4 regions of the Gordonia sp. PvP123 genome follow, and region 4 is predicted to be linked to each of the others. Evidence: riboswitches for the same ligand, from Rfam matches in the RefSeq annotation. Region 4 holds a riboswitch; each other region holds the start of a gene.
What was found. A riboswitch is a leader RNA that binds a small molecule or an ion and turns the genes downstream of it on or off. The one in region 4 is predicted to bind cobalamin.

Region 1: it holds a riboswitch for cobalamin, as region 4 does, so the genes downstream of both, ABIC25_RS04685 (CbtB domain-containing protein) here and metE (5-methyltetrahydropteroyltriglutamate--homocysteine S-methyltransferase) in region 4, are expected to answer to the same signal.
Region 2: it holds a riboswitch for cobalamin, as region 4 does, so the genes downstream of both, ABIC25_RS14220 (FecCD family ABC transporter permease) here and metE (5-methyltetrahydropteroyltriglutamate--homocysteine S-methyltransferase) in region 4, are expected to answer to the same signal.
Region 3: it holds a riboswitch for cobalamin, as region 4 does, so the genes downstream of both, ABIC25_RS06430 (FecCD family ABC transporter permease) here and metE (5-methyltetrahydropteroyltriglutamate--homocysteine S-methyltransferase) in region 4, are expected to answer to the same signal.

Annotation. Positions count from the first base shown of each region.
Region 1 covers NZ_JBEPPN010000002.1:395,228-402,427, forward strand. The annotation lists gene ABIC25_RS04675 (DNA-formamidopyrimidine glycosylase family protein) at 1-333, opposite strand, end outside; gene ABIC25_RS04680 (ATP-dependent helicase) at 342-4,955, opposite strand; cobalamin riboswitch at 5,017-5,153, shown strand; gene ABIC25_RS04685 (CbtB domain-containing protein) at 5,229-5,465, shown strand; gene ABIC25_RS04690 (CbtA family protein) at 5,507-6,337, shown strand; gene ABIC25_RS04695 (histidine phosphatase family protein) at 6,357-6,848, shown strand; gene ABIC25_RS04700 (acyl-CoA dehydrogenase family protein) at 6,965-7,200, shown strand, end outside.
Region 2 covers NZ_JBEPPN010000006.1:370,931-378,130, forward strand. The annotation lists gene ABIC25_RS14200 (ABC transporter ATP-binding protein) at 1-859, shown strand, start outside; gene ABIC25_RS14205 ((2Fe-2S) ferredoxin domain-containing protein) at 1,013-1,705, opposite strand; gene ABIC25_RS14210 (ABC transporter substrate-binding protein) at 1,702-2,772, opposite strand; gene ABIC25_RS14215 (ABC transporter ATP-binding protein) at 2,797-3,642, opposite strand; gene ABIC25_RS14220 (FecCD family ABC transporter permease) at 3,639-4,724, opposite strand; cobalamin riboswitch at 4,749-4,879, opposite strand; gene ABIC25_RS14225 (YdeI/OmpD-associated family protein) at 4,925-5,494, opposite strand; gene ABIC25_RS14230 (hypothetical protein) at 5,540-6,232, shown strand; gene ABIC25_RS14235 (SDR family oxidoreductase) at 6,233-7,024, opposite strand; gene ABIC25_RS14240 (D-isomer specific 2-hydroxyacid dehydrogenase family protein) at 7,100-7,200, opposite strand, start outside.
Region 3 covers NZ_JBEPPN010000003.1:209,868-217,067, reverse strand. The annotation lists gene ABIC25_RS06435 (ABC transporter ATP-binding protein) at 1-743, opposite strand, end outside; gene ABIC25_RS06430 (FecCD family ABC transporter permease) at 767-1,846, opposite strand; cobalamin riboswitch at 1,894-2,075, opposite strand; gene ABIC25_RS06425 (L-lactate dehydrogenase) at 2,192-3,145, shown strand; gene ABIC25_RS06420 (alpha/beta hydrolase) at 3,152-4,036, opposite strand; gene ABIC25_RS06415 (excalibur calcium-binding domain-containing protein) at 4,255-4,527, shown strand; gene ABIC25_RS06410 (YoaK family protein) at 4,602-5,303, shown strand; gene ABIC25_RS06405 (DUF2786 domain-containing protein) at 5,314-6,144, shown strand; gene ABIC25_RS06400 (YhjD/YihY/BrkB family envelope integrity protein) at 6,141-7,082, opposite strand; gene ABIC25_RS06395 (TIGR04338 family metallohydrolase) at 7,166-7,200, shown strand, end outside.
Region 4 covers NZ_JBEPPN010000011.1:132,181-139,380, reverse strand. The annotation lists gene ABIC25_RS20890 (pyruvate carboxylase) at 1-2,401, shown strand, start outside; gene metE (5-methyltetrahydropteroyltriglutamate--homocysteine S-methyltransferase) at 2,493-4,796, opposite strand; cobalamin riboswitch at 4,943-5,160, opposite strand; gene ABIC25_RS20880 (iron chaperone) at 5,256-5,600, opposite strand; gene infA (translation initiation factor IF-1) at 5,850-6,071, shown strand; gene rpmJ (50S ribosomal protein L36) at 6,190-6,303, shown strand; gene rpsM (30S ribosomal protein S13) at 6,514-6,882, shown strand; gene rpsK (30S ribosomal protein S11) at 6,882-7,200, shown strand, end outside.

The DNA.
Region 1 (7,200 bases), on a different contig from region 4:
GTCGAAACCCACGGCCTCGTGGTCGGCAGTTCGCAGGACCGCACGCGCTTGATAGGCGGGCCGCCGCCACCGTTGCCCGCGAGGATGAACGTGCCAGGCCCCCTCCATCTTCAGGTGCGAGTGGATGCTGACGGCGTCGCCGGCGCCCGGGCTGCTCTCGGCGACGTCGATCAGCAGATGTTTGCCCACCGAGCGCACCGCCGACACCTCCCGTCCGGAGAGATCCGCGGTCGCCAGTGACGGGATGCGGAAGTCCGACGACTCGAGCACGCGACCGGCGAGACCGGCCCGCAGACGCGCCGCGGCGGCGAAGACGGTGTCGCCCTCAGGCATCGCTCTCCTCAGGCATGATCGCCGTAGCGTAGCCGGATGCCGCGCGGGGTCGTCGAGAACCCGGCTTCGACGAGCACCTTGCCGAAGTCGGTGGCGCGCACCGGCTCCGAGTCGATGTGATCGATCGTCAGGCGGGAGATCCGGCCGCGCCGAACCAGTGCGACCAGCGCCCCGGCCGCCGACTCCAGCCGCGGGATGGAATCGCTGAACGTGAGCAGCGTCTTGCCACCGCGCTCGACGAAGCACACGAGTTCGCCGTCGACGAGCACCACGAGCGCCCCCGGTTTGCGACCCGGGCGGTGTCCGGCCTCGGTGTCGCGGGACGGGGGCCAGTCCAACGCCGCACCGAAGGGGTTGGCCGGGTCGGTCGCGGCCAGCACTGTCGCCTCGCGGGGCGGTTTGCGATCGGGGAGCGCATGCCGACGCAGCTCGTCGACCGTGGCGGGCGAGGCGAACTGCGCCCCGCCGAGACCGTCGACGTAGTAGCCGCGGCGGACGTGTCCGTTGTCCTCGAAGACGGTGAGCGCCTTGTAGACCCGCGCGAATCCGCCGGTGACCTCTTCGGAGACGACGCTCCCGCGGGTGATCACGCCGTACCGGGTGAGCAGTTGGTCGCAGAGGCCCTGGGTGGCGATCGTCGGTTCGGTCGAGGGGTGGTCGAGGGCGAACCAGCGGCCGCTCGCGGTCGGGGACACCGGCGGTGACGTGGAGTGTTCGGTCAGGTACCGGGCGGACAGACGACCGGCGCGGAGGCGGGGCGCCCGCCCCCGTGCGCGATGAGCCGGGGCCGAGCGAGGGGCGGACGGGTTTCGTCGTGGCTGCAGGAGGGCCCGGACGGGCGCGAAGCTGTCGTTGCTGACCTGTCCCGCCCACACCAGGTCCCACAGGGCGGTCTCGATGTCGGCGGCAGGCGTCGTGGTGCCGGTGCTGATGTCGGCGGCGATCTGTGGGAAGCGCAGTGCGCCGCCGGGTTCGAGTGCGGCCGTGACCCCGTCGTGCACCGGGGTCGTGTCGATCTCGTCGGCGTCGGGCAGCGTGAGGACGGCTACGTCGGCCGGATGCAGCGCGACCCACCCGTCGGAGTTGCCGATCCGGCCGTGCCCCGACCAGATCACCTCGCCGGCGCTGAGCAGTTCGTCGAGCATCGGCGGCGCGTAGTCGGAGACCCGCGCGGGCAGGACCAGTGACTCCCATGCCGACGCCGGGAGCGGGAATCCGGCGAGCTGGTCGATGACGGTCGCGACCCCGTCCACGCCGCGCAATCGGGTCCCGGGCGAGGCGTGCTGCCAGTCGAGGAGGAAACGTGTGAGGACGTCGGTGCCGACCGGAGCGACCTCGGCGCGGCTCGCCGCGAGGGAGCCGCGTCGGATCTGCCCCAGCACGTCGGTGTGGCACCACTGGCCCTCCCGCGGAGTGGTGTCGCCACCCTCCGGCAGGAAATCGCCCTCGACGACGCGTCGTTCCGAGGCCAGGCGGTTCAGGGTGTCGCGCACGACCCCGGTCGCGATGCCCAGCGCCGCGGAGGCCTCGGGCACGGTGAACGGCCCGTGGGTACGGGCATACCGGCCGATCAGGTCCCCGACCGGATCGGGGACCGGTTCGAGAAAGGCCGCCGGGATACCCAGCGGTGCAGGGACTCCCAACGCATCCCGCAACCGCGCGGTGTCGTCGATTGCGGCCCACAGCGCGCGCGAGTTGTGGTTCACCGAGATGATCTGGCCGCTGCGGTGCAGCTCGGCGAGGACATCGGTCGCCGGCTCGTCGCCGCGGTACCGGGCCTCGACCTCCTGGGTGGTGAGGGGTCCCAGCCACCGCAGCAGGTCGACGACATCCTCGGCGTCGCGGGCCTGGCGTTCGGGAGACAGGCGTTGGAGACGGGCGATCACGTCGGCGATGACGGCCGGATCGAGGAGTTCGCGGAGGTCGACGCGACCGAGGAGTTGTGCCAGCAGGCTGGTGTCGAGCGAGAGCGCGGCCGCCCGGCGCTCGGCGAGCGGGGCGTCGTCGGCGTACATGAACGCCCCGACGTAGCCGAACAACAACGATGCGGCGAACGGTGACGGGCTCTGTGTCTCGGTCTCCACGACCCGGATGCGGCGTGTGCGGATGCGGGTCAGCAGATCGAGGAGGGCGGGGAGGTCGTAGACGTCCTGCAGGCACTCGCGGACGGCCTCGAGCACGATCGGGAAGTCGGGGAACTTGGAGGCGACGGACAGCAGTTGGGCGCTGCGCTGGCGCTGCTGCCACAGCGGAGCGCGCCGTCCGGGGTCGCGTCGCGGCAACAACAGTGCGCGAGCGGCGCATTCGCGGAACCGGGAGGCGAACATCGACGAATCCGCGAGACCGTCGGTCACGAGCTGCTCGACCTCGTCCGGGTCGAGGAGGAACACGTCGGCGCCGGGCGGGGCGTCGTCGGTGTCGGGCATGCGCAGGATGATCCCGTCGTCGGAGGCCGTGGTGGCACCCTCGATGCCCAGGGTCTCCAGCAGGCGCTGCGAGATCGCGCTCGCCCAGGGTGCGTGGACACGTAAACCGTAGGGGGAGTGCAAGATCACCCGCCAGTCGCCGAGCTCGTCACGGAACCGCTCGACCACCAGGGTGCGGTCGGTGGGGAGGTGTCCGGTCGACTCCCGTTGCTCGGCGATGAGGGTCTCGAGGTTGGTGCGGGCGTTGTCGGTGAGGCCGAGGCGTGCGGCATGGTCGTCGAGCTTGCCGGGGTCGGCGATCGCACCGGTGAACGCACCGATCGCGGCGCCGAGTTCGGCGGGGCGTCCGATCGCGTCGCCGATCCAGAACGGCAACCGGCCCGGCTGACCGAACGCGGGGGAGACCAGGACGCGGTCGTGGGTGATGTCCTCGATCCGCCAGCTGGTCGCGCCGAGTGCGAAGACGTCGCCGACACGCGACTCGTAGACCATCTCCTCGTCGAGTTCGCCGACGCGCGTTGCCTTCTCGCCGACCATGAACACACCGAAGAGGCCGCGGTCGGGGATGGAACCGCCCGAGGTGACCGCGAGCCGCTGCGCTCCGCGCCGGCCGGTGATCACCCCGGCGTCGCGGTCCCAGTTCACCCGCGGGCGCAGTTCGGCGAACTCGTCCGACGGAAAACGACCCGCGATCAGGTCGAGGGTCGCGTCGAAGACGCCCCGGCCCAGTTCGCGATAGGGCGCCGCACGCCGGATCACCTCGTACCAGTGGTCGACCTCGAGGTCGTCGACCGCGGCGGCCGCGATGGTCTGCTGGGCGAGGATGTCGAGGGGATTCTGCGGGACCTTGATCTCCTCGATCGCCCCGTCGAGCATGCGGCTCACCGTCACGGTGCAATGCAGGAGATCGGTGCGGTGCTTCGGGTACAGGATGCCCTGGCTGATCTCGCCGACCTGGTGGCCGGCGCGGCCGATGCGCTGCAGCCCGCTGGCCACCGACGGCGGGGACTCCACCTGGATCACGAGGTCGACCGCGCCCATGTCGATGCCGAGTTCGAGGGAGCTGGTCGCGACGACGCAGGACAGGCGCCCGGCCTTCAGGTCGTCCTCGATCTGGGCGCGCTGCTCCTTGCTGACCGAGCCGTGATGCGCGCGGGCCAGGACGGGTTCGGCGCCGGAGCTCGCGCCGCTGCCCATGACGAACGCGGGGGCGCCGCCGGCGACCGACGGATTGCCGGTCGGTTCGGCCGGCTGCCCGTGGCGTTCGGCGTGGATCTCGTTGAGCCGGGCGGTGAGTTTCTCGGCGAGGCGCCGGGAGTTGGCGAACACGATCGTCGCCCGGTTGGCCTCGATCTGGTCGACGATCGAGGCCTCGACGTACGGCCACAGCGACCCGGCGGTCGGGGAGAACGCGTCGTCGAGTGCGGCGGGGTCGGCATCGGACACCGGGGGTGGGATGTTGGCCATGTCCTCGACCGGGACATCGACGCGGAGGTCGAACGTCTTGTCGGCCTTGGGCTTGACCACCTGACACGGCGCGGCGCCGGACAGGAACCCCGCCACCACCTCCGGCGGCCGGACGGTCGCCGACAACCCGATCCGCTGCGCGGGCTTCTCGAGCAGCTCGTCGAGTCGTTCGAGGGTCAGCGCGAGGTGCGTACCGCGCTTGGTGGCGGCGACCGCGTGCACCTCGTCGACGATGACGGCCTGGACGCCGGTGAGGCTCTCTCGCGCGGCCGACGTGAGCATCAGATACAGCGACTCCGGCGTCGTGATCAGGATGTCGGGCGGTGTCTTGACCAGTGCGCGGCGGTCCGCGGCGGAGGTGTCACCGGACCGGACGCCGACGGTGATGTTCGGTTCGGGCAGGTTGAGCTCCTGAGCCGCCCGCGTGATGCCGGTCAGCGGGGCCCGCAGGTTGCGTTCGACGTCGACGGCCAATGCCTTGAGCGGCGAGATGTAGAGGACCTTGGTGCCGGCGGGCCGCGAGTCCGGGTCGGCGGCGAGGCGGTCGAGGGCCCACAGGAACGCGGCGAGGGTCTTGCCCGATCCGGTGGGGGCGATGACCAAGGTGTGCGAGCCGTCGGCGATCGACGTCCACGCACCCTTCTGCGCGGCGGTGGGAGCGGTGAAGGCGCCGGAGAACCACCGTCGGGTGGGGGCGGTGAAGCGGTCGAGCACCGAAGCGCGGGGCATCTCTCCACTATGTCTCACGCGTACGACAGAACGCGGTATAGAGTCATCCCACGCCTGTGCGGGGAATCCGGTGAGAGTCCGGAACGGTCGCGCCACTGTGAACGCTGCCCATATCGACACCGTAGATATGTCGACGCGGTCGACGTGTCGACATATCGACGCGGTCGATGGTGACGGGGTGACGTGAGTCAGGATGCCGTGCCGGCGCGTAGCAGTCCTCCGGACTGCTACACCACGACATCTCCGACGCGAGATCGGCGAAAGGACCCCTCCATGACAGCTCCCCGCACTGTTGCAGCCGTACAGGCCGCCCCGGCCCGTGCCCTGCCCGTACCGAACCTGTCGGTCGCGAGTGCAGCCCTCTGGCTCAGCCTGACCGTGCTCCTGGCGGGTCTCGCCTACTACTTCCTCGGGTACGACCAGGGCGTCGTGTCCGTCTTCGGCTCCGACACCCACGTCCACGAGTTCGTGCACGACGCACGCCACTTCCTCGGCTTCCCCTGCCACTGAGCCGGCCTGACCGGCCGTATCCCACAGGAAGCCAAGTACATATGGAGAAGAAATTCATCGGCGCCGGCCTGCTCGCAGGTCTGATCGCCGGAATCGTCTCGTTCGTGTTTGCCCGGTTCTACCTCGAACCGGTCGTCGCCAAGGCCATCGACTACGAAGGCGCCCGTTCGGAGGCCGAGGAGGCACTGGCCCACGCCGCCGAACCGGGTGGCCACACGCACGGTGAGGGCGGCGAGCTGTTCACGCGGGCCATGCAGGAGAACCTCGGCGCCGGTGTCGGCAACGTCGTGTTCGCGGTGTGCATGGGTGCGTTCTTCGCGGTGGCGTTCACGGTGCTCTGGAGTCATCTCGGCAGTCGCCATCCGGCGACCGACCCGCGCGCGGTTGCGGGTGTGCTCGGCGCGATCGGTTTCGTCGCCGTGTTCGCCGTGCCGTTCTTCGCCTACCCGGCGAATCCGCCCGCCGTCGGCGACGACGACACCATCGGCGAGAGGACCGGAGCCTTCCTCACCATCAGTGTGGCGTCGGTGATCCTGGCCATCGCGGCCGTGGTCCTGGCGTTGTGGCTGCGTCCGCGGATCGGCGGATTCGTCTCGGCCGTCGCCGCTGTCGCGGCCTACCTGGCCGGCATCGCGATCGTGCTCGCGTTCCTGCCGTCCTTCAGCGAGGTCCCCGAGCCGGTTCGCAACGACGTGGGTCAGATCGTGTTCCCGGGCTTCCCCGGTGACGTGATCGGGGACTTCCGGGTCTACGCCATCGCCAACCAGGTGATCCTGTGGACGGTTCTCACCGTGGTGTTCGCCCTGCTGCTGGGGGCGATGGCGCGCTCGCGTACCGCCGACCGCGCCCCGGCGGTCGCCGCCCAGCATTGAGGCGGCGATCGTTTCGCGCATGCAGATCATCACCGCCGGTCGCACCGGCCCCAACCGGTCGGTGCGATTCGGCGGTGATCCGCTTCTGGACGAGCGTGGCCGTCGGGACGTGCTCCGCCTGGCCGCGGCGTCCACGCGCCCGGTCCTCTGTTGCGGTCCGGAGATCGCGACCCGGGAGACCGCCGGACTCCTGGGGGCAACCGACGCCCTCGTCGACGACGCGCTGCGAACCCTGGACGTCGGAACGTGGGCAGGGCGCACCCCGGAGCAGATCGATCCCGCCGAACTCGGCGCATGGTTCGCCGATCCCGGCGCCCGGCCACACGGGGGCGAGAGCCTCGCGGATTTCGTCGGCCGAGTCCACGCGTGGCGCGTGGGGCACTCCGGGCTCGCCGACCGTTGTGTGGTGGTGGCGATGCCGGTTGCCCAAGCCCTTCTGTGCCCGGACGCAGAGCGGTTCTTCGCCCACGAGGTCCGTCCCGCGACCATCTACACCTGCGCAAACACCTGATAGGAACAGATTCGCGACGGCGTACCTAGACATCGGCAGTGACTCCTGACACAGTTGGGGACGACGAAACTGAAACATGTTCGCCCCCGGGCGGACACCGGTCTGGGAGTGTGACGATGTTCGAGTGGTCCGATGAAGATCTGATGGTTCGGGACGCCTTGCGGGCGTTCATCGACAAGGAGATCCGGCCACATCTCGACGAACTCGAGTCCGGCGTCCTGCCGCCGTACGACATCACCCGCAAGCTGTTGTCGAGCTTCGGTGTCGATGCCATGGCCAAGGATGCGCTCGAGAAAGAACTCGAGGCAGAAGCCAAGGGGGAGAAGAAGAAGTCCTCCGGTGACGGCGGCGG
Region 2 (7,200 bases), on a different contig from region 4:
TTCGATGATCAACCTCATGCAGAGCGGTGTCGCCTCTGCCGAGCGGATCTTCGACATCCTCGATGCCGACGAGCAATCGCCCGACGCCGCGAAGCCGAAGACGCCCGCCGACGACAAGGGGCTCATCGAGTTCGACGACGTCTCCTTCCGGTACGTCGAGGACAAGCCACTCATCGAGAACCTCAGCCTGGTGGCCCGGCCGGGCCACATGGTCGCGATCGTCGGTCCGACCGGTGCGGGCAAGACCACCCTGGTCAACCTGATCATGCGGTTCTACGACGTCGACTCCGGGGTCATCCGGGTCGATGGTGTCGACTCGACCGAGATGACACGGGACGCCCTGCGCGAACGCACCGGCATGGTGTTGCAGGACTCATGGCTCTTCGGCGGCACGATCTACGACAACATCGCCTACGGCGACCCCACCGCCTCTCGCGACGAAGTGATGGACGCGGCCCGGATGAGTCACGTGCACCACTTCGTGCGGACCCTCCCCGATGGTTACGACACGGTTCTCGACGACGAGGGCGGCGGGGTGAGCGCCGGTGAGCGGCAGCTCATCACGATCGCGCGGGCCTTCCTCGCCCGCCCCACGATCCTGATCCTCGACGAGGCGACGAGCTCGGTGGACACCCGCACCGAGCTGCTCATCCAGAAGGCGATGGCGAACCTGCGGTCGGACCGCACGAGTTTCGTCATCGCCCACCGGTTGTCGACGGTGCGCGACGCCGACGTCATCGTCGTCATGGAGGACGGGCACATCGTCGAGCAGGGCAGCCACGACGAACTGCTCGCCGCCCGCGGCGCGTACTGCCGCCTTTACGAGAGCCAGTTCACCGGCGCGATCGAGGCGAGCTGACCCTTCGTGACGCTCGCAAGCTCGCTCCTCAGGGAGCAGGATGACGCGCTCGCAAGCTCGCACCTCAGGGAGCAGTAAAGGCGGCCCACCCCCGCTCCCTGAGGAGCGCCCGGAGCTTGCGGAGGGCGCGTCACGAAGGGTCTGGCGACCCACTCAGCGTGGCAGTCGGTTCGCATTCGGCCCGGCCCCGGCGACCAGGTCCACGGCGTGGGCAGGTTCGAGACGGCCGTACCACTCCCCGGCCGGGTTGACGATCGCGAGCGGGCCCAGGTTGCAGGGACTCAGGCAGCCTGTGCCGGTGACCTTGGTCGGGGTCCCCTTGGAGGTCGCGGTGAGTTGGCGGTGAAGTGGTCCGGCACCATAGGCCATGCAGCGCGGGCCTTTACAGACGAGCACGTGTCGGTCGTGATCCTCGATCACCGACCAGGCCGGACTGCGATAGGACGCCGGTGATACTCGGATGTCCTCGGCAGGAACCCGCTCGATGGCGTCGGCGAGGTCGGCGACCACCGCTCCGGCGATGTCCGGTTCGATGATCGAGATGTCGAGACCGACACCGGACCGACTCTCCCGCCAGTTCGCCACCGCCCGCTTGGTCCAGGTCACCAGGTACTTGTCGCGCGGGATCGCCACCGGGACGAGGTTGACGGCCGACAGCCCGTCACCGGCCGCGCGGTCGAGCTCGTCATGGACGGTGGGTGTCGAGATGTCCAGGTAGGCGAGCCCGACATCACGGGCACTGCGCGCCCGCAGTCGGTCGACCATCGCCACCGCCGACGCCTCGTCCAGTCCGCTCACCGTCGGGCGGAGCACGACGACGATCCGGCAGTCTTTCGAGGTGGTCATCCGCCGAGCGTCTCCGCGAAGTCGATCCCGCTGCCGGGGACCAATCCGTACTCCTCGAGGGACTTCCGCAGCTCTTCGGCGCCATAGATGTTCGGGTAGCCGGAGGTGAACATCGCCAGCGGCAGGACCACGAACCGGTTGTCCCGGACAGCCGCGGTGTCACGGAGTCCTGCCCGGGCCTTGATGGCGTCGATCTTGCCCTGGACTTCGTCCGGACTCTTCTTGTAGTCCATGATCACGATGACATCCGGGTCTGCCGAGGCAACGGTTTCCCAACTCGCCCGGAACCAGGTGTTGTCGACGTCGGCGAAGACGTTCGCCCCGCCCGCGACATCGATGATCCCGTTCGGCGCTCCGTTGCCACCGCTGGTGTACAGGTCCTCCTCACCGCTGTCATAGATCAGGACACGCGGCGCCACTGCCGGACGCGGCGCGCCCTGCAGCCGGCGCAGTCGATCGTCGAGTTCGGTCCCGGCAGCGGCGGCGGCCTCCTCGGTCCCGAAGAGGATTCCGTAGTTCTTCACGTCGGCTCGCAACGCATCCCAGGGATCCATGGTGCCGAGCTTGTCCGGGGCGTCACCGCCCTGGCGGCAACTGTCGGAGATGATGTACGACGCAATGCCGTTGGCCTGCAACGACTCGGGCGTCACACCCGATGCGCCCTTGAACAGTCCGCTGTAGGAACCAACCACCAGATCGGCGTCCGCGCCGAGTGCCGTCTCAATGGTGATGGTGCTGCCCTCGAGGTGGGGGACGTCGGCGATCCCAGGGCCGAACATCGACTCCATCACCGGATCATTGTTCTTGTTCAGCGACACTGCGGCAAGCTTGTCGAGTCCCCCGACCTTGAGGATCGTTCCGACGTTGGCCCCGTTGCTCGTTGCGACCACGCGCTCGACCGGCACCTCGTAGGCCACTTCGGCGCCGCAGTTGGTCAGCGTCGCCGACTCTCGTTCTGCCGCGTCGTCGGTGGGCGGAGTGGCACTGCAACCGGCCAGCACAAGGGCCGCAGCCAACGCTGCCGTCGCGAGGGGCGTTCGGAAGTGCCTTGTGGTGGTTCTCGTCATCGTGTCTCCATTGTCGGTGTCGAATCAGTTGGCGGGCAGGTGGTCGTGACCGGGATCGCGCAGCGGCAGCGGCGTATCCAGCGACGCGCCCGGGGTCGACTCGAATACGAGATGCGTTCGGCCTGTGTCGCTGTTGAGAACGCGGTGGGCGGAGACCCCGAAGACCTCGGCGACGACTGCGGGATCGAGCGCGGTGGCGGCGTCGCCGTGCGCGCGGATTCTGCCGTCGTTCAGCACGTACACCGAATCGCAGTGGCGAGCAGCCAGATCGAGGTCGTGAAGCGACACGAGGACCGTGGTTCCCAACGTTCGCACGAGCCCCAGCAGGTCCAGCTGGTGCCGGATGTCGAGGTGATTGGTCGGTTCGTCGAGAACGAGTACGCCACAATCCTGGGCGAGTCCTCTGGCCAGGGCGACGCGGCGTCGTTCACCACCGGAGAGGTGGTCGACGGCGGCGTCCCGGTGCTCGATCATCCCGACCGATCGCAGAGCTGCTTCCACCGCGGCGCGGTCATCGGTGCGACCCATACTCCACGGCGGTGCGTAAGGAAGCCGCCCCAACGAGACGTACTCGTGCACCAGCATGTCGGCGGGTAGGTCCACTTCCTGCGGCACGAAGGCGATCTGCTTGGCCCGGTCCCGGACGCTCATCGATTCGGTTGCCCGGCCGTCGACGGTGACCGTGCCACGCCGCGGTCCGAGCAACCCGACGACCGACCTCAGCAAAGTCGACTTGCCGGACCCGTTGGGACCGACGAGGCCGACGATGTCACCTGCCCGCACGTCGAGTGAAATGTCCTGCAACACCGGGTGATCGTCGATCCACACCTCGACCCCGGACGCTGCGATCCCGACCGGTGTGCGACTCATGCGGCGGCACCGAACTGGTAGCGGCGCCGGCCGAGGATGAACAAGAACAGCGGCGCACCGATGACTCCGGTGACCACGCTGAGCGGGATCTCGACCGGCCGCAACGCAATCCGGGCGACGACGTCGACGAGAACCAGGAAGACCGCGCCGATCAGGGCTGAGGTGGGCAGGACCCAACGGTGCCGGGAGCCGACGAGAATGCGTGCGATGTGGGGGATCACCAATCCCACGAACGCGATGGCCCCCGACACCGCGACCATCGTGCCGACCATCACCGCGAGGAGCGCGAACAACAGGTTTCGTAGCAACGGGACGCGAACGCCCACCGCGGCGGCGACATCGGGTCCGGCCGAGAGGGCGTCGAGCCACCCATGGAGTGCGAAAGCGATCGCGGTGCAGGTCACGACGACCGAGACCGGCAGCAGCAGCTTGCCCCACGATGCGCCGGCAAGACTGCCGAGCAGCCAGAACAGGACCGATTGAGCGGCCTGCGAATCGTTGGTGCGCAGCACGAGGAAGCTGGCGATGGCGGACAGCGCCGATGCGGCAACGGTTCCGGTGAGCACCAGCCGGAGCGGAGTGATACCACCCTGGCTCATGGTGATCGCGAAGACGAGCAGCGCGGCTCCCAGTGCGCCTGCCATTGCTCCGAGGCTCAGCGACCACAACCCGAAGCCGGCAAGGAACCCGGTGGTGATCACCGATGTCGCCCCGACTGCCGCACCAGACGAGACGCCGAGAAGGTGCGGGTCGGCCAGCGCATTGCGGACCAGGGTCTGGACCAGCACCCCCGCAACGGCAAGACCCGCGCCGACCACCAGCCCGAGCAGGATTCGCGGCATCCGGATGTCCCAGACGATCGCAAGCTGGGTACGCGTGACGGCAGGCCCACCGAACCGTGAGGCGATCACGTCGACGACCGTGGACACGGGCAGCACTTCAGCGCCCGAGCACAGGGCGAGAAACGCAGCGGCCAGACCCAACCCGAGCACGACGACAACGACGACCACGGGACGGCGTCGTCTCGTGCGTCTGTGCGTGCGCGGCAGTACCGGCGCCCTGCGGGCACCATCGATCAACATGTGTCGTCGGTCCATCCTCGTGGCGTGACAAGCAGCATCGAGGCTGGTATCTGGCTGAGTCAGTGCGTCGAGGTCATCGACGCGCCGAGTTCACAGTGGCGGGACCGCGCCGGAGTCGAACCGGCTTCCCAGGGATCTCGATGCGACGAGACTACGACATACCCGACAGTCTCCGACACCGCGCCCCGACGACACGGGCGTCAGGGTCGCTCGTTGCGCCCCGCCCGCTCGACGAGGGCGGCGACGCGCTTGGTCTTGGTCTCGGGTCGTTTCGCGAGAGCCAGCTGCGACAGCCCGAACTTCCGCACGCTCGGCGGGAAGGCGTCCCAGTTGGCGCGCGCAACCGGGTTGGCGTCGAGTGCAGCGGCGAGCTCCGGGGACTCGATCAGCGCCTCGGCGTCGTCGAACATCGTCCAGAGACCGCGGGCCTGGGCGTCGTCGATCACGGCTTGTCCCGCGGGCTGAATCCGACCGGCGGCCGCGAGGTCGGCGACACGCGCCTTGTTCGACGCCGACCATCCGCTGTTGCGTCCGCGCCGGGTGAACCACATGCCGCGGCGGCGGTCGTCGATGACGCGGGTGTGGCCGTCGATCCAGCCCCAGCACAGCGCCTCGCGAACGCACTCGTCGTAGTCGATCGGTTCCCGGCCCGATCCCTTGCGCCAGAACACCAGCCACACGCCGCCGGATGAGTCGTGGTTGTCCCGCAACCACTCTCGCCATGCCTCGATCGTGTCCACGGCGAGCTTCGGCGCATCGGGGTCGGCCATGCGTTCACCCTAATCAGCCGGGCCTCGTCTCGGTACAGTTGAGCCGTGAACGAGATCGTCAGCTTCGCGACGGACAACTGGTGGCTGATCTTCCCCATCGGCGCTGTCGTCGGCGGGTGGGCGGGGTCGATCGGGAAGTACAACGAGAAGCGGCGCAAGGACAAGATCGAGCTCGCCCGGATCAAGGCGAACGCGCAGACCGAGCAGCTCAAACTCACGACGACGTCGGCCGACCAGCTGCGCCGGACCCTTCGCCAGCACGACTCGCTGAACGAGAAGTGGTTCGGTTACGAGCTCGATCTCGCGACGCTCATCGAGTACCCGATGATGACCGACATGCGTGAACCGCTGACCCTCGCGTTCCACCGCGCCCGGGTCCGCGCCGACGATCTGCGACCCGAGCCGGGCGCCCAGGGGCCACTGCCCGATTCGATGTCCCCGGCAGACTTCGCCGAGTACCGCGACGCCGTGGGCGAATACGCCGCGGCATTCGACGCAGCCGAACGAGAGTCCCGGCGGCGCAGGCAAACCGACTTCTCACCCGTCGAACGCGAAGCCCTGGACCGGGCACGCAAGCTGATCGGCGTGGCCGCCGACTCCGCGGCCACACCCGCAGAGCGGCAGGCGGCCTACAAGAAGGCCCTGGCCGAACTCGAGGGCATCATCGACGTTCCGCAGGTGGCCGCGGCGCAGCTCGAACGGCAGATCGCCGGCGCCCTCGAGCGCGGCTCGGAGTGATCAGAGGTCCGGGATCGGCAGGTCCAGGTTCGGCGAGATGATCCCGCCGTCGACCTCGAGGATCTTGCCGGTGACGTACGCGCCGGCCGGGGACGCCAGGTAGAGGGCGGCCGCGGCGATGTCCTCCGGGTCGCCGAGTCGGTGCAGCGGAGTCGATGTCTCGACTGCGGTACGCATTCCGTCGTCGCCCGCGACGATCTCCAGCGCCGATGTCAGGATGGCGCCCGGTGCGATGCCGTTGACCCGGATCTTCGGATTCAGATCCATCGCCGCGATGCGCGTGTAATGCGCGAGAGCAGCTTTCGCGGTGCCGTAGGCGGCGTAGGCACGTCCGGGCAGGCGGCCCACCGCCGACGTGATGTTGATGATCGAACCCCGGCCGCTGGTCTCAAGGATCTGCTTGGAACCGGCGACGACCAATGCGTGCGCGTTACCGACATTGAAGTCGAAGGCATCCCGCAGGTGCTTGGGGCTGGTGTCGAACAGAGGCCGGGGCATCGCCCCGCCGACGTTGTTCACCACGGTGTCGAGCCGCCCGAACTCGTCGACCGCGGTCTGCGCGAGCGCCGCCGCCGCATCGGGGTCGCCGAGGTCCACGGCGACGGTGCGCGCGCGTCGGCCCGCCGCGCGGACCCGTTCGGCGACCTGCTCGAGGTCGGATTCACTGCGGGCCGCGATCACCACGTCGCCGCCGGCCTCGGCGAAGGCGACCGCGATCGCCGCCCCGAGGCCCCGGCTCGCGCCGGTCACGATGGCCACCTGGTCGTCTATCCGGAATCTGTCGAGAATCACCCGTCGACCATGCCACGCCGGGACCGAAAACGAGAACGTGTTCTAGGAATCGGCCGAAAACAGCAGGTCGTGATCTCAGTAGTCGCGGCCGGCGGACACCACGGAGAGCAGTTCCTCGCCCGCGGCGAACCTGCGGAGGTTCTCGGCGACCCACGGTGCGAGCTCGCGCGTCAGTC
Region 3 (7,200 bases), on a different contig from region 4:
TGTGGCAGGCCCGTCGCCGGGTGGGTGACAACGGTCCCGGACACCTCGAAGACGGCCGCCAGCAGATCCGGCGTCAGCACTTCGACGGGTCGGCCCTGGGCGACCACGCCGCCGTCGGACACCACTGCGACACAATCGAAATGGCGCAGGACGAGGTCGAGGTCGTGCATCGCTGCCAGCACGGTGGCGTCGAGTTCGTCGAGGATCTCCATCAGCCGCAGGCGCCAGGCCGCGTCCAGATGATTGGTGGGTTCGTCGAGCACCAGGACCGGCGTCTGCTGTGCGAGCGCACGGGCGAGGACGACGCGATGCCGCTCGCCGCCGGACAGGTGGGTGCACGAACGGGAGCCCCAGCCGTCGAGGCCGACCTGCGCGAGCACCGCGCCGACCACCGTCGAGTCGTCGGGGCTCCCGGCCGACCAGGCCGAGCGGTAGGGGGTCCGGCCAAGGCCGACCGCCTCGGCGACGGTCAGTTCGGCCGAGGGCTGTTCCTCCTGGCCCACCACCGCTATCGAGCGGGCCCGCTGCCGCGACGGGAGTCGATGCAGGTCCTCGCCACCCACGTCGATGGTGCCGGCGACGGGACGTTCGAGCCCACACAGCGTGCGCAACAGGGTGGTCTTGCCGGAACCGTTGGGGCCGACGATGGCCAGTCGGGTGCCCGCCGGGACGTCGAGATCGACATCGCGCAGGACGACGCGGCCGCCCCGTCGACACGCGAGTGCGTTCGCGCGCAACGCCATCGAGCGGATCGGTGGTGGATTGGTCATGAGCCGCCGCCGAACACATACTGGCGTCGACCCATGAGGAACAGGAAGATCGGCGCGCCGATCAACCCGGTGACGATGCCCAGGGGCATCTCCCGAGGCGCGGCCGCGACCCGCGAGATGACGTCGACCCACACCAGGAACAGCGCGCCGCCGCATACCGCCACCGGCAGCATCGCGCGGTGGGTGGCGCCGACGAGCAGCCGGGCGGCGTGCGGGACGATCAGACCGACGAAGCCGATCCCACCCGCCACCGCGACGAGCACGCCCACCAGGACGCCCTGGATCCCGAAGAGCGCGTTGCGCATCGCGCGTACCGGTACACCCAGCGACGTCGCGGTGTCGGTGCCGGCCGCGTAGGCGTCGAGCCAGGAGTGGATGGCGAGCATCGCCACGATGGTGACCAGCACGACCACCCCGGCGATCTGCACCTTCGCCCAGGTGGCGCCGGCGACGCTGCCGAGCATCCAGAACATCACGTTGTCGGCGGCGTGGGGATCCGCGGCGGTGAACACGAGGAGCGACGACAACGCCATGAACGCCGAGGACAACACGACGCCGGACAGGATGAGTCGCAGCGCGGTCAACCCGCCCTGGGCGCGGGCGACGAGGTACACCGTGACGGTGGCCGCGAGCGCGCCGAGGAGCGCGCCGCCGGAGAGTGCCCACACCCCGAGGCCGCCCAGCACGCCGAGGGTCATGACGGCGGTGGCCCCGACCGCCGCGCCGGCGGACACGCCGAGCAGGTACGGCTCGGCGAGGGGGTTGCGGACCAGGGCCTGCATGAGAGCGCCGGCCAGTGCGAGTCCGGCGCCGACGAGCGCGGCCAGGACGGACCGCGGCAGCCGGAGATCCCAGATGATCACCGCGTGCGCGGAATCGGTCTCGGCGCCGGTCAGGCGTCCGGCGACGGTGTGCCAGACGTCGCCGACGGGGATGGTCTCGGCGCCGAACGCGGTGGCCAGGGCGATGCTGAGGAGCGTGAGGACGAGCAGAACTGCGGCTAGCGGCGTCGACGGGAGTCGCCGTACCGGCGGGGCGGTGGCGATCTCGGTCGTGCCGTCGATACGACGGGACACGGACTGTACTGCCTTACGGTCTGGGTATCTGTGCGCGAGATACACGGTGGACTCGAGCGAGAGCGGCCGGTATTCGGACTCGGGTTCGTCCGGAGCCGGCGCCTTCCCGGGTCGCCCCAGTGGCTGTGTGCCGGTTCCGTCCCCCATACCGCTGCGCGCCAGTCCCGGATTCGCACCGGATTCCCTGACACCCACGTGTGCGGGTGTGACCGTTCTCGCCGCACACGCTATCAACACCGTCCAGCGGATCGGTGGGCGGTCGGCGTGCGTCCCCGGACAGCGGCCGTGCGAGGACCTACGCTGGATGCCGACGATCGATGAACCCGACGCGGAAACGGTGAACCGATGGACGTACGAGACACGAAGCTGGCCATCATCGGGGCGGGTGCGGTGGGCACCGCGATCGCCTACTCCTCGCTCATCCGGGGTGTTGCACGGACCATCGCGCTCCTCGACATCAACGCCGCGAAGGTGACCGCCGAGGTGCTCGACATGTCCCACGGGCTCGAGTTCGTCCCGCGTGCCGACATCATCGGCTCCGACGACGTGTCGGTGTGCGCGGACGCCGACGTCGTCGTCTTCACCGCCGGTGCGAAGCAGAAGCCGGGTCAGTCGCGTCTCGAATTGGCCGAGGCCACAATCGGTCTGACGCGCGCCATCCTCCCGGGGGTGCTCGAGGTGGCCCCGAATGCGATCTACGTGATGGTCACCAATCCGGTCGACGTCGTCACCTACGCCGCCCAGCAGATCAGCGGGTTGTCGCCCAGCCGGATCTTCGGCTCGGGCACCGTGCTCGACTCGTCCCGGCTGCGTTTCCTCATCGCGCAGCATTGCGGTGTCGCGGTGCAGAGCGTGCACTCCTACATCGCCGGCGAGCACGGCGACACCGAGATCCCGCTGTGGAGCTCGGCGACGATCGGTGGGGTGCCGCTGACGTCGTGGACCCCGCTGCCCGGTCGTCCGGCGCTGGATGTGGTTGCACGCGAACGCATCCACCACGAGGTCGTGCATGCCGCCTACACCATCATCGAGGGCAAGGGGGCCACGAACTATGCGATCGGTCTGGCGTCGACGCGCATCGTCGAGGCGATCCTGAACAACGAGCACCGGGTGCTGCCGGTGTCGACGCGGACCGACGGGATCGAAGGACTCGACGGAGTGTGTCTCTCGCTGCCGACCGTCGTCGACCGCGGCGGCGCCCAGACCCGGCTCGACGTCCCGCTCTCGGATGCGGAGCGAGCCGGTCTGCTCGCGTCGGCGGAGACGCTGCGGGGGATGCAGGCCCGGTTCGGGCTGTAGTCGGGGTCAGGCCGGCACGGTGGTGCGCAGGAACTGCAGCTGGTCGGCGACGACCTTCTCGAAGTCCTCGCCGATGTAGATGTCGAAGTGCCCGACCGGGTATCGGATGACCCGGGCTCCGGGTGCGCGCCGCGCGTAGGCGATCGTCGAGCGTGCCGGTGCCACCGTGTCCCCGTCGCACACGCACAGCAGGGTCGGGCAGTCGAGATCTTTCAATGCCCGGCCGGGTGAGTGCAACGGAATGGTCAGTCCGACCCGCGCGGCCACCTCGTTGGGCAGTTCGAGACCGTCGGGAACCAGTGGGAGATATCCCGACACCGCGTCCGGTGCGGTCATCAGCGCCGCCGATCCCGGTTCGCCGGCCAGGCCGACCATGACCGGCGGCCTGCGCAGTGCGGATCCGGCCAGATCCGCGAGTGCCCGAACGGTCACCTTCGCCCCGGACACCACGCCCAGGGCCGCGGTCGACGCAGGTCCGCTGGTGAATGGGCACTGGGAGATCACCGCTGCCACCCGGCCGTCGCGTTTGCCGGCGACGAGCACGTGTCCGCCGCCGAAGGAGGTGCCCCACAGCACTATTCGTGAGGTGTCGACGCCGGCGAGAGTTCGTGCGAAGGCGATCGCCGCGGCCCAGTCATCGAGCTGACGGCGAATGGACAGGAGCTGGCGCGGTTCGCCGTCGCTGTCCCCGAAGTGGCGGTAATCGAAGACCAGACAGGAGTATCCGGCTTCGGTGAACCGTTCGGCGAAGGCATCGAGCCGCATCTGCCGGACCCCGCCGAGGCCGTGTGCCATCACGATGACCGGGGCCGGTGTGGCTCCCTCGGGCCGGTACCACCATGCTCGGCACGTCGTACCGTCCGAATCGAACTCGACGTCGTTCCTGATCATCGTTCCCCCGCTGGTCGATGTGTGGTCTGGGCGGACTTTATCAACACACGTTGTCATGCAACAGAGGCGGCGGCCCCCGCGACCGTGGACCCTGGTCGCTCGGCGTGTCCGTCGGCCGGACCAATCTTCGCGTCGAGCGCGTCTTTCATCGGCCGGACCCCGTAATGTCACCTCGTCACGATGAGGTGTCGGGGGACACACAGAAAAGGTCAAGCACGATGCGTTGCTCGCGAAAGATGGTTCTCGGATTCCTGGCCGCGGCGTCCATGACGGTCGCTCCGCTGATGGTGGCGGCGCCCGCCTCGGCGGCAACCGATTACGCCAACTGCTCAGAACTCAACGCCGACTATCCGCACGGTGTCGGCCAGACGGGCGCCGTCGACTCCACGTCGGGTACGCCGGTCACGAACTTCACCGTCGATGACGACCTGTACGACGCGAACTCCGAGTCCGATCGCGACAAGGACGGCATCGCCTGCGAGAAGCGCTGAGCGCGACCAGCGGCTGACGACGTCGCGGTCGACGTGCGCCTGCCGCCGGACATGCAGGCGTTAGATTCGTGCTCATGGCGGCCCGACTCGACAGGTTTCTGAGCAGCGCACACCCGGACATCGCGATCGCGGCCGCGCTGCTGTTCGTGGCCGGCTTGATCGACGCCATCGCGTTCTTCGTGCTCAAGGGCAGCTTCGTCGCCTTCATGTCGGGCAACTCCACCATCATGGGTGCCTCGGCCGCGGCGGGCCGGTGGTCGACCATCGCTCTCGTCGCCGGACTCGTGGTCGCGTTCTTCAGTGGTGCTGCCGGGGGTGCGGCGATCAGCCGCTGGGGCGGGAACCACGCTCCGGTGTGGATTCTCGGGGCGGTGACCGGCGCGCTTCTCGCCGGCACCGTCGTCGCGCTCACCGCGTCGCCGACCGCCGGGATGGTCGTCGTCGCGGTGGCCACCGGTGCGATCAACTCGGCGCTGTCGCACACGTCGACAGTGCAGGGCGGACTGACCTACGTCACCGGCACCCTGGTGAGGTCGGCACACGAACTGGTCGCGTCACTGGGCACCGATCGGCCGTGGGCATGGGTGGCGGTGTTCTGGATGTGGCCGGTGTTCGTGCTCGGCGCGGTGTGCGGTGGATTCGCCGAACGACACTGGGGTGTCGCCGGGCTGTGGGCCGGGGTCCTGATCGCCGCCTGCGCCCTGCTCTTGCGCGTCGTCGAGACGTCGTCTCGAGGCAATTCGCGCTCAGAGGGAACCGAACGGGCCGCTGGATAGTCTGAAACACATGCGCGACGACAAGCTGCTCACCCGGATCTCGGCCCTTCTGCGTCAGGCGGAGAACACCGACAACGAGCACGAGGCCGAGACCTTCATGCAGGCCGCCCAGCGGCTCGCGACCGCATCGTCGATCGACCTGGCCGTGGCCCGCGCCCATGATCCCGCGGCGCGCAAGAAGGTCACCCCCATCAGTCGGCAGATCGCCATCGGCGAACCGGGCAAGCGTGGACTGCGCACCTACGTGCAGCTCTTCGTGGCCATCACCGCTGCCAACGACGTGACCGTCGACGTGGCGAGCAACTCGACCTTCGTCCTCGCCTACGGCTACGAAGCCGACATCGACGCCTGCGAAGCCCTCTACACGTCGTTGATCGTGCAGATGGTCGCTGCCAGCGACGCGTACCTGCGATCGGGGGCGTACAAGGGCGAGACGTTCGCGCGGGTCGTCACCCGGGGGAGCGGGTGGCGTGCCCGGCGGGTGATCGAGGAGAAACCGCTGTCGCCGATCACGGCGCGCCTGAACTTCCAGTCGGCGTTCGCCGAACGCATCGGCAAGCGTCTCACCGAGGCCCGCGATGCAGCCCGTGCCGAGGCCATCGCCGCCGAACGCGACTCCGGCGAGTCGACTCGTTCGACGGCGGTCGCGTTGCGCAACAAGGAGATCGAGGTGACCGACTTCTATCGGACGGAATCGAGCGCGCGCGGCACCTGGCGTCCGTCGAGCGCGTCCGCGGGATACTCGGAGGCCGCGCGCCGGGCCGGCGACCACGCGGGACGACGGGCGAAGATCGGTGCCGACCGGGAATTCGGCGGCGCCCGCGGCGCGCTCGAGGGTTAGGGCTCGACGCCGGCGGCGGAGTCCTCCGCGGGCCTCGCGCCGGGCCGGTCGTACCACGCCACCGACGGTTGCGGGACGAACGGTGTCGGGGTGCCCGCCCACCGCCGCACCCATCGGCCGACGCGCCCCTCGTCGGTCGCCGCGGCGTGCACGACGATGGCGGTGACCACCAGGATCAGTGCGAACACGAACAGCCAGCTGATCGCGACGAAGACGATGCCGAGGGTGCCGTAACTGCGGATCGTGCCCGCGGCCAATGTCGGCAGCGCGACGCGGCTACCGGCGAGCAGCACGGTGATGAGGAGGCCGGTGCCGAGTCCGTTGAGGACGAGCAGCTTCATCGGCACCTGCGACGACACCAGGAGCCGGGGGATGAACGTGAACGTGGCCGACCAGATCAGCAGGGTCACGGCGGCGACCAGCACGATCCCCAGGACGCCGTGGTCGCCGACATGCACGCCGAAGATCGAGGTGGCCTGCAGTCCGGTGGACAGGCCCTGCACGGTCACCGCCGCGGGGATGAGGAAGACGACGACGACCCACCGCCAGAAACTGCGCCACGGCAGTTTGGCGACGTCCCAGATCGACACATACATTCGGCCGAGGGCACGGGACAGGGAGGTGGCGCCGGCGATGGTCATCAGCGCACCGATGATGCCGAAGGTCGTGGCCGATGTCGGGTCGTCGATCGTGGGCGCGTCGAGACTGCTGGCGGGGATACCGAGTTCGGTGAGCGCGTCGTCGACGACGTCGGTGCCCGGCAGGGTGAGCACGAGGATCACGATCGGGAGGATCGAGGTGAAGGCCTGCGCTGCCAGCGTCATCGATCGGTCGGTGAGGTTCCCCCGGGCGATGTCGATGACGATGCGGAGCACCAGGGAGGCGCCGGGCAGTCGCATCACGCGCTCGCGAACTGCATCGAGATCGGGACGGCGCATGAACTCTCCCATCGGCTCCGGGGTGAGCTTCGGCCCGCTCGCTTCGCTCCCGGCGCCGGGTACGTTCCATCATGGGCGATGCCGTGACTGAACGTGACACCGGGCGCGCCCGATTCTA
Region 4 (7,200 bases):
GCTACAGATCCGCGGTGCGGCGATGCAGTGCCGCATCACCACCGAGGATCCGGCCGACGACTTCCGGCCTGCCGTCGGGCGTATCACCGCCTACCGCAGTCCCGGGGGTGCCGGGGTGCGCCTGGATGGTGGCGCGGTACTCGGTGGGGAGGTCAGCGGTCACTTCGACTCCATGCTCGTCAAACTGACCTGTCGTGGGAGTGATTTCGCGACCGCGGTGCGCCGTGCCCGGCGCGCGGTAGCCGAGTTCCGCATCCGCGGTGTGGCCACGAACATCCCGTTCCTGCAGGCGGTGCTCGACGATGTCGACTTCCGGGAGGGCCGGGTCACGACCTCGTTCATCGAGGACAGGCCCTGGCTCCTGACATCGAGGTCGTCGGCGGATCGCGGCACCAAGATCCTGACGTACCTGGCCGATGTCACCGTCAACAAGCCCCACGGCGAGCGCCCGACCACGGTCTACCCGCGCGACAAGCTACCCATCCTGGACCGGGCGACACTGGCATCGCCGCCGGACGGGTCCCGGCAGCGACTGCTCGCGTTGGGACCACAGGGTTTCGCCGACGACCTGCGCGATTCGAAAGCACTGGGTGTCACCGACACAACCTTCCGCGACGCCCATCAGTCACTGTTGGCAACCCGGGTGCGCACCAACGGCCTGATGATGGTCGCCCCGTACGTGGCAGCCATGACCCCGCAGTTGCTGTCGCTGGAATGCTGGGGTGGTGCCACCTACGACGTCGCGTTGCGCTTCCTCAAGGAAGACCCGTGGGACCGGCTGGCACAGCTGCGCGAGGCGGTGCCCAACATCTGCCTGCAGATGCTGCTGCGTGGCGCGAACACAGTCGGCTACACCCCGTATCCGACGAAGGTGACGACCGCGTTCGTCGCCGAGGCGACCGAAACCGGCATCGACATCTTCCGGATCTTTGACGCGCTCAACAACATCGAGGCGATGCGACCGGCGATCGACGCGGTCCGCGAGACCGGCACGGCGGTGGCGGAAGTGGCCATGTCGTACACCGGTGACCTGGCGAATCCGGACGAGGACCTCTACACCCTCGACTACTATCTCCGCCTGGCCGAACAGATCGTCGGCGCCGGTGCGCACGTGCTGACCATCAAGGACATGGCCGGGCTGCTGCGTGCCCCTGCTGCGACAACGCTGGTGTCGGCGTTGCGTCGCGAATTCGACCTACCGGTGCACGTGCACACCCACGACACCCCCGGTGGGCAGTTGGCGACCTATCTCGCAGCGTGGCAGGCCGGAGCGTCAGCGGTCGACGGCGCCAGCGCCGCGCTGGCCGGCACCACCAGCCAGCCCGCGCTGTCCGCTATCGTCGCCGCGGCCGCGCATTCCGACCGCGACACCGGCCTCGACCTCCAGGCGGTCTGCGATCTCGAACCATACTGGGAAGCGCTGCGAAAAGTGTACGCGCCCTTCGAATCCGGGCTTCCGTCGCCGACCGGACGTGTGTACACCCATGAGATCCCGGGCGGGCAACTGTCGAACCTGCGGCAACAAGCCATCGCGCTCGGGCTCGGGAACCGGTTCGAGGCGGTCGAGGAAGCATATGCCGACGCCGACCGCATGTTGGGCAGGCTGATCAAGGTCACCCCGTCGTCGAAGGTCGTGGGCGATCTCGCGCTGGCACTGGTGGGCAAGGGGATCACCGCCGAAGAGTTCGCCGCCGATCCGCGGTCCCACGACATCCCGGACTCGGTGATCGGCTTCCTGCGCGGCGAGCTCGGCGACCCGGCCGGCGGGTGGCCGGAACCGTTGCGAACGGTCGCGCTCGAAGGACGCGCCGACGCGGCGTCGACCGAGGGCCTGTCGGCCAAGGACTCGGTGGCACTCGACACGCCAGGACCGAAACGGCAGCACACCCTCAGCCGGCTCCTGTTCCCCGGCCCCACAAAGGAGTTCGACGACCATCAAGAAACCTACGGCGACACCTCACGACTGTCGGCGAACCAGTTCTTCTACGGCCTGCGGTACGGCGAGGAGCACCGCGTCGAGCTCGAACCGGGTGTGGAGTTGCTCATCGGACTCGAGGCGATCAGTGAACCCGACGACAAGGGCATGCGCACCGTCATGTGCATCCTCAACGGACAGCTGCGGCCGGTGCAGGTGCGCGATCGATCGGTCGACGCCGAGGTGGCCGTCGCCGAGAAGGTGGACCGGTCCAATCCCCGTCACGTCGGCGCACCGTTCGCCGGGGTCGTCTCGCTGAGTGTCGGTGTCGGCGACGAGGTCGCCGCCGGCGCGGCCATCGGCACCATCGAGGCCATGAAGATGGAGGCCACCATCACCGCACCCGTCGGCGGCAGGGTCGCGAGGCTGGCGATCGACGCGATCACGCAGGTCGCGTCTGGCGATCTGCTCGTCGAGATCGGTTGACGCACAACAACGCAGTGGTATCGCAGACCGCGGCCGTCGCACTCACGGGAGAGTGCGACGGCCGGGGTCATTTGTGGCGCCGGTTGACTGCCTAGCCGGACAGCGGGATCGTCTCGCGCAGTCGTGTTGCCGCGGCCACCATGTTGGTGAGCGAGTCCACCACCTCCGGGGTCCCGCGGGTCTTGAGACCGCAGTCCGGGTTGACCCACAGGCGCCCGGCGCCGACGCTCGACAATGCCGAGGACAGGGCCGAGAAGATCTCGTCCTGGTCGGGCACGCGCGGTGAGTGGATGTCGTACACACCCGGGCCCACCGCGTTACGGAAGCCGGCCTCGTCGAGGTCGTCGAGCACCTCCATGTGCGACCGCGCCGCCTCGATCGAGGTGACGTCGGCGTCGAGGTCGGCGATCGCTCCGATGACCTCGCCGAATTCCGAATAGCAGAGGTGCGTGTGGATCTGCGTATCGTCGCGGACCCCGGAGGTCGCGATGCGGAACGCCCGAACGGCCCACGCCAGGTACGCGGGCTTGTCCGCGTCACGCAACGGCAGCAACTCGCGCAGAGCGGGTTCGTCGACCTGGATGATCCCGACCCCTGCCCTCTCGAGGTCGACGGTCTCGTCACGGATGGCGAGCGCGATCTGCTCGGCAGACGCCGACAGTGGCTGGTCGTTGCGAACGAAAGACCAGGCAAGAATCGTCACCGGGCCGGTCAGCATGCCCTTGACCGGCTTGCTGGTCAGCGTCTGTGCGTAGGTGATCCAGTCGACTGTCATCTGCTTCGGTCGGCTCACATCGCCGAACAGGATCGGTGGCCGCACGCACCGCGAGCCGTAGGACTGCACCCAACCGTTCGCCGTCGCGAAGTAGCCCTCGAATTGTTCGGCGAAGTACTGCACCATGTCGTTGCGCTCGGGTTCCCCGTGGACGAGAACGTCGAGGCCGATCGACTCCTGCAGGGCCACGACATCCGCGATCTCCGTCTTCATCCGGTTCTCATACTCGGCGCGATCGATCTCGCCCGAGCGGAGCGCGGCCCGCGCCAGTCGGATGGCCGAGGTCTGTGGGTAGGAACCGATCGTGGTGGTCGGGAGCGGGGGCAGTCCCAGATGTTCCTTCTGTGCGGCGAGCCGTTGCTCGGCCGGGCCGCGCGTCGCGTCGGCATCGGTGACGGCGTCCAGGCGTGCGCGGACGTCGGCGTTGTGTAGGCGAGTATCAGTGGCACGGCTGGCCAGTGCCGTCGAGCTCTCGGCGAAGGCGGCGGCCCGAGCGGCGCGCCCCTCGCTCAACGCCGACGACAACACCGCCACCTCGCGGAACTTCTCGGCAGCGAACGCGAGCCAACCGCGAAGGTTGGTGTCGAGCTCGTCCTCCGCGTCCACGGTGTAGGGGACATGCAGGGTCGAGCACGACGTCGACACGGCGACCGAGCGGGCGGAACCGAGCACGGTGGCCAGCGTCGCCGCGGCCTGGTCCAGGTCGGTGCGCCACACGTTGCGGCCGTCCACCACGCCGGCGATCAGCAGCTTGTCGGCCAGGCCCGGGGTGCCGGCCACCGTCTCGACCGAGCCGTCGACGAGGTCGACCGCGATGGCCTCGATCGGCGTCCGGGCCAAGTGTGCCAACCGATCACCGGCGTCACCGAAGTACGTCGCCACCGCGATGGCCGGACGGCGCTCGTGGGAGCCCAGGGCGTTGTACACCGATTCGGTCCGCGGACCCAGGTCCGCGGCGGCATCGGTCACCAGGACGGGTTCGTCCAGCTGAACCCACTCGACGCCGGCGTCAGCCAACCGCGTCAGGAGGTCTCGGTACAGGGGCACCAACTCGTCGAGGCGATCGAGCGGCGCACCCGCCCCGTCGACCGCCTTCGACAGCGCCAGGAACGTCACCGGGCCGACGATCACCGGGCGGGCCGGGAGACCCAGCTCCCCGGCTTCGGCGACCTCGGCCAGTACCTTCGCCGGATTCAACCGGAACGTGGTCGACGGGCCGATCTCGGGGACCAGGTAGTGGTAATTGGTGTCGAACCATTTGGTCATCTCGAGTGGGGTCACCTCGGCGGTTCCGCGGGCCGCCGCGAAGTAGCGATCGAGCGGATCGTCGATCTCGGCGAACCTCGGCGGCAGTGCGTCGAGGAGGACCGTGGTGTCGAGCACCTGGTCGTAGTACGAGAACGTGTTGACCGGGACGGAGTCGTGGCCGGCCTCGGTGAGCTCGGCCCACTGCTCGCTGCGTAGGCGCTGCGCGACGGTGGCGAGCTCGGTCCGGTCGATGCGGCCGGACCAATAGCTTTCGACGGCCCTCTTCAGTTCGCGCCGGGGGCCGATGCGTGCGGTGCCGAGGACGGTGGTGGTGAACGGTGCCGCGGAGCTGCGGCGGACGGTGTCGGACATGGACGTCGACTTCTCCTACTGACGGTGGATGGTTCACCGCCCAGCAGGGGAGATCGATCGGACCCACGTCACGCCCGGCAGAGGGCGCGCGACGATCGCCGGTTCGACCTGCGCCCAATCCTCGAGGCGGCGAGCCACCGGACGCGGCGCGTCCGGTACACCTGGCAGGTCTTCGGGCTCACCGTCGCTCTCGATCGAGATCCCTCTGATCGAAGTTCCTACTGACCGTCGCTTCCCAAGCCGGAGCTCAGTGCTGATGACGGTGGTCGTTACGGCATACCGCTGCGGGGACAGCTCCGGATTCGAACCGGATTCCCTCTCGTCCGCCGGCGGGATGCCGGCGACTCGACGCCGCGGACGGAGAGCTGACACGACCTCCGACGCGGCGAACCACATGCGTCTTCGACCCTAGCCCAGCAAAGTCGACCCGCTGAACACCGGTAGTTCGACGTCGGGCGGTCAGCCGTCGATCTGATCGCGCCGACACGACATCATCGCGCGGATCGCATCGTCGGAAGGAGGAGCCCCCGGCTGAAACCGAACGGTGCCCTTCTCCACGTCGAAACCGTCGAGGAACGGTCGCCCGGCGTCGACCGCCTCCGGGCTGAACGGGTACAGACCGATGTGCTTCTTGGTGCGCATCACCGAGAGGAGCGGGCTCCCGCGATATGTCAGGGCCGGCATGCCGTAGCCCTTGCCCTGAGCGGTGTCGGGGACCGCGGTGCGGGCGACGGCGTAGATGCGTCCGACCACCTCGCGGTCGGCGGGGTCGAGTCCGTCGAGATAGTCGTCGACAGTGCCCATCCGGTGCGGCCTCTCTCCGTGGCGCTGAGCACGCATTTGGCCTGGCCTGCTCGTTCGCGTAACATGGATCGTCGGTGCGCATCGCGTGCCGGGCATCAGCGTGTCAGCACGTGGGCCCGGTCGGCGCACACCGGGTGCAGGTCCTCGCGGACCGGTGCCCACACCCTAACGGACAAACACTGATTCAACCCGGCCGATGCGCCGCGGCATCACCCGGATGTCGTGGTCACGGCCAGGATCGCGGAGGACATGGCGAAGAAAGACGGGGCCATCGAGGTCGAGGGTCGAGTGATCGAACCCCTGCCCAATGCGATGTTTCGTATTGAGCTGGAGAACGGACACAAGGTTCTCGCCCACATCAGCGGCAAGATGCGACAGCACTACATCCGCATCCTGCCCGAGGATCGGGTCGTCGTGGAACTCTCGCCCTACGACCTGGCTCGTGGGCGAATCGTGTACCGCTACAAGTGAGACTTTCCCGGCGATGCCGGGGACAGACTTCCCGGACATCCGTTCGGGAGGAGACCGACACCCACGTGCACGGCCGCTTTCGGCGTGCGCGCGGGCGAGCCGAGCAGGAGAGATTGACGTGAAGGTTCAGCCGAGCGTCAAGCCGATCTGCGAGAAGTGCAAGGTGATCCGCCGCAACGGTCGGGTCATGGTGATCTGCGAGAACCTGCGTCACAAGCAGCGTCAGGGCTGATCACGCGCACCCTCCGGGTCGCTTGAGTCAGAACAACTGAAGATCGACAACTGAACACACAAGGACCTCCCAACACCAGCGGCGACAGACGCGTCACCGCCTACCTCCGGATCAGAGGCCGGAGCCCACGAGGCCGGACACACGGTTCGGCACCAGCTCGCGGGACGGACTGGGAGCAGACCTCTGAGAATCGAAAAGGAAATCCGCCACATGGCACGTGTTGCTGGTGTGGATCTCCCCCGCGAGAAGCGGCTGGAGATCGCACTGACCTACATCTATGGAGTTGGGCGTACCACCTCCAAGGAGATCCTCGAGGGAACGGGCCTGAGCCCCGACCTGCGAGCCAAGGATCTCACCGACGCAGACGTCTCGAAGCTGCGTGAGTACATCGAAGCCTCGGTGAAGGTCGAGGGTGACCTGCGTCGCGAGGTGCAGGCCGACATCCGTCGCAAGATCGAGATCGGCTGCTACCAGGGTCTGCGCCACCGTCGTGGCCTGCCTGTGCGCGGACAGCGCACCAAGACCAATGCCCGCACTCGCAAGGGCCCGAAGAAGACCATCGCCGGGAAGAAGAAGTAATGCCTCCGAAGTCACGTAGCGCAGGCCCCAAGAAGGGCACCCGCCGTCGCGATAAGAAGAACGTCCCGCACGGCCACGCGCACATCAAGTCGACGTTCAACAACACCATCGTGTCGATCAGCGACCCCAGCGGCAACATCATCAGCTGGGCATCGTCGGGCCACGTCGGTTTCAAGGGTTCGCGCAAGAGCACCCCGTTCGCGGCTCAGCTCGCGGCCGAGAATGCTGCGCGCAAGGCCCAGGAACACGGCGTCAAGAAGGTCGACGTCTTCGTCAAGGGACCGGGCTCGGGTCGCGAGACCGCCATCCGCTCCCTGC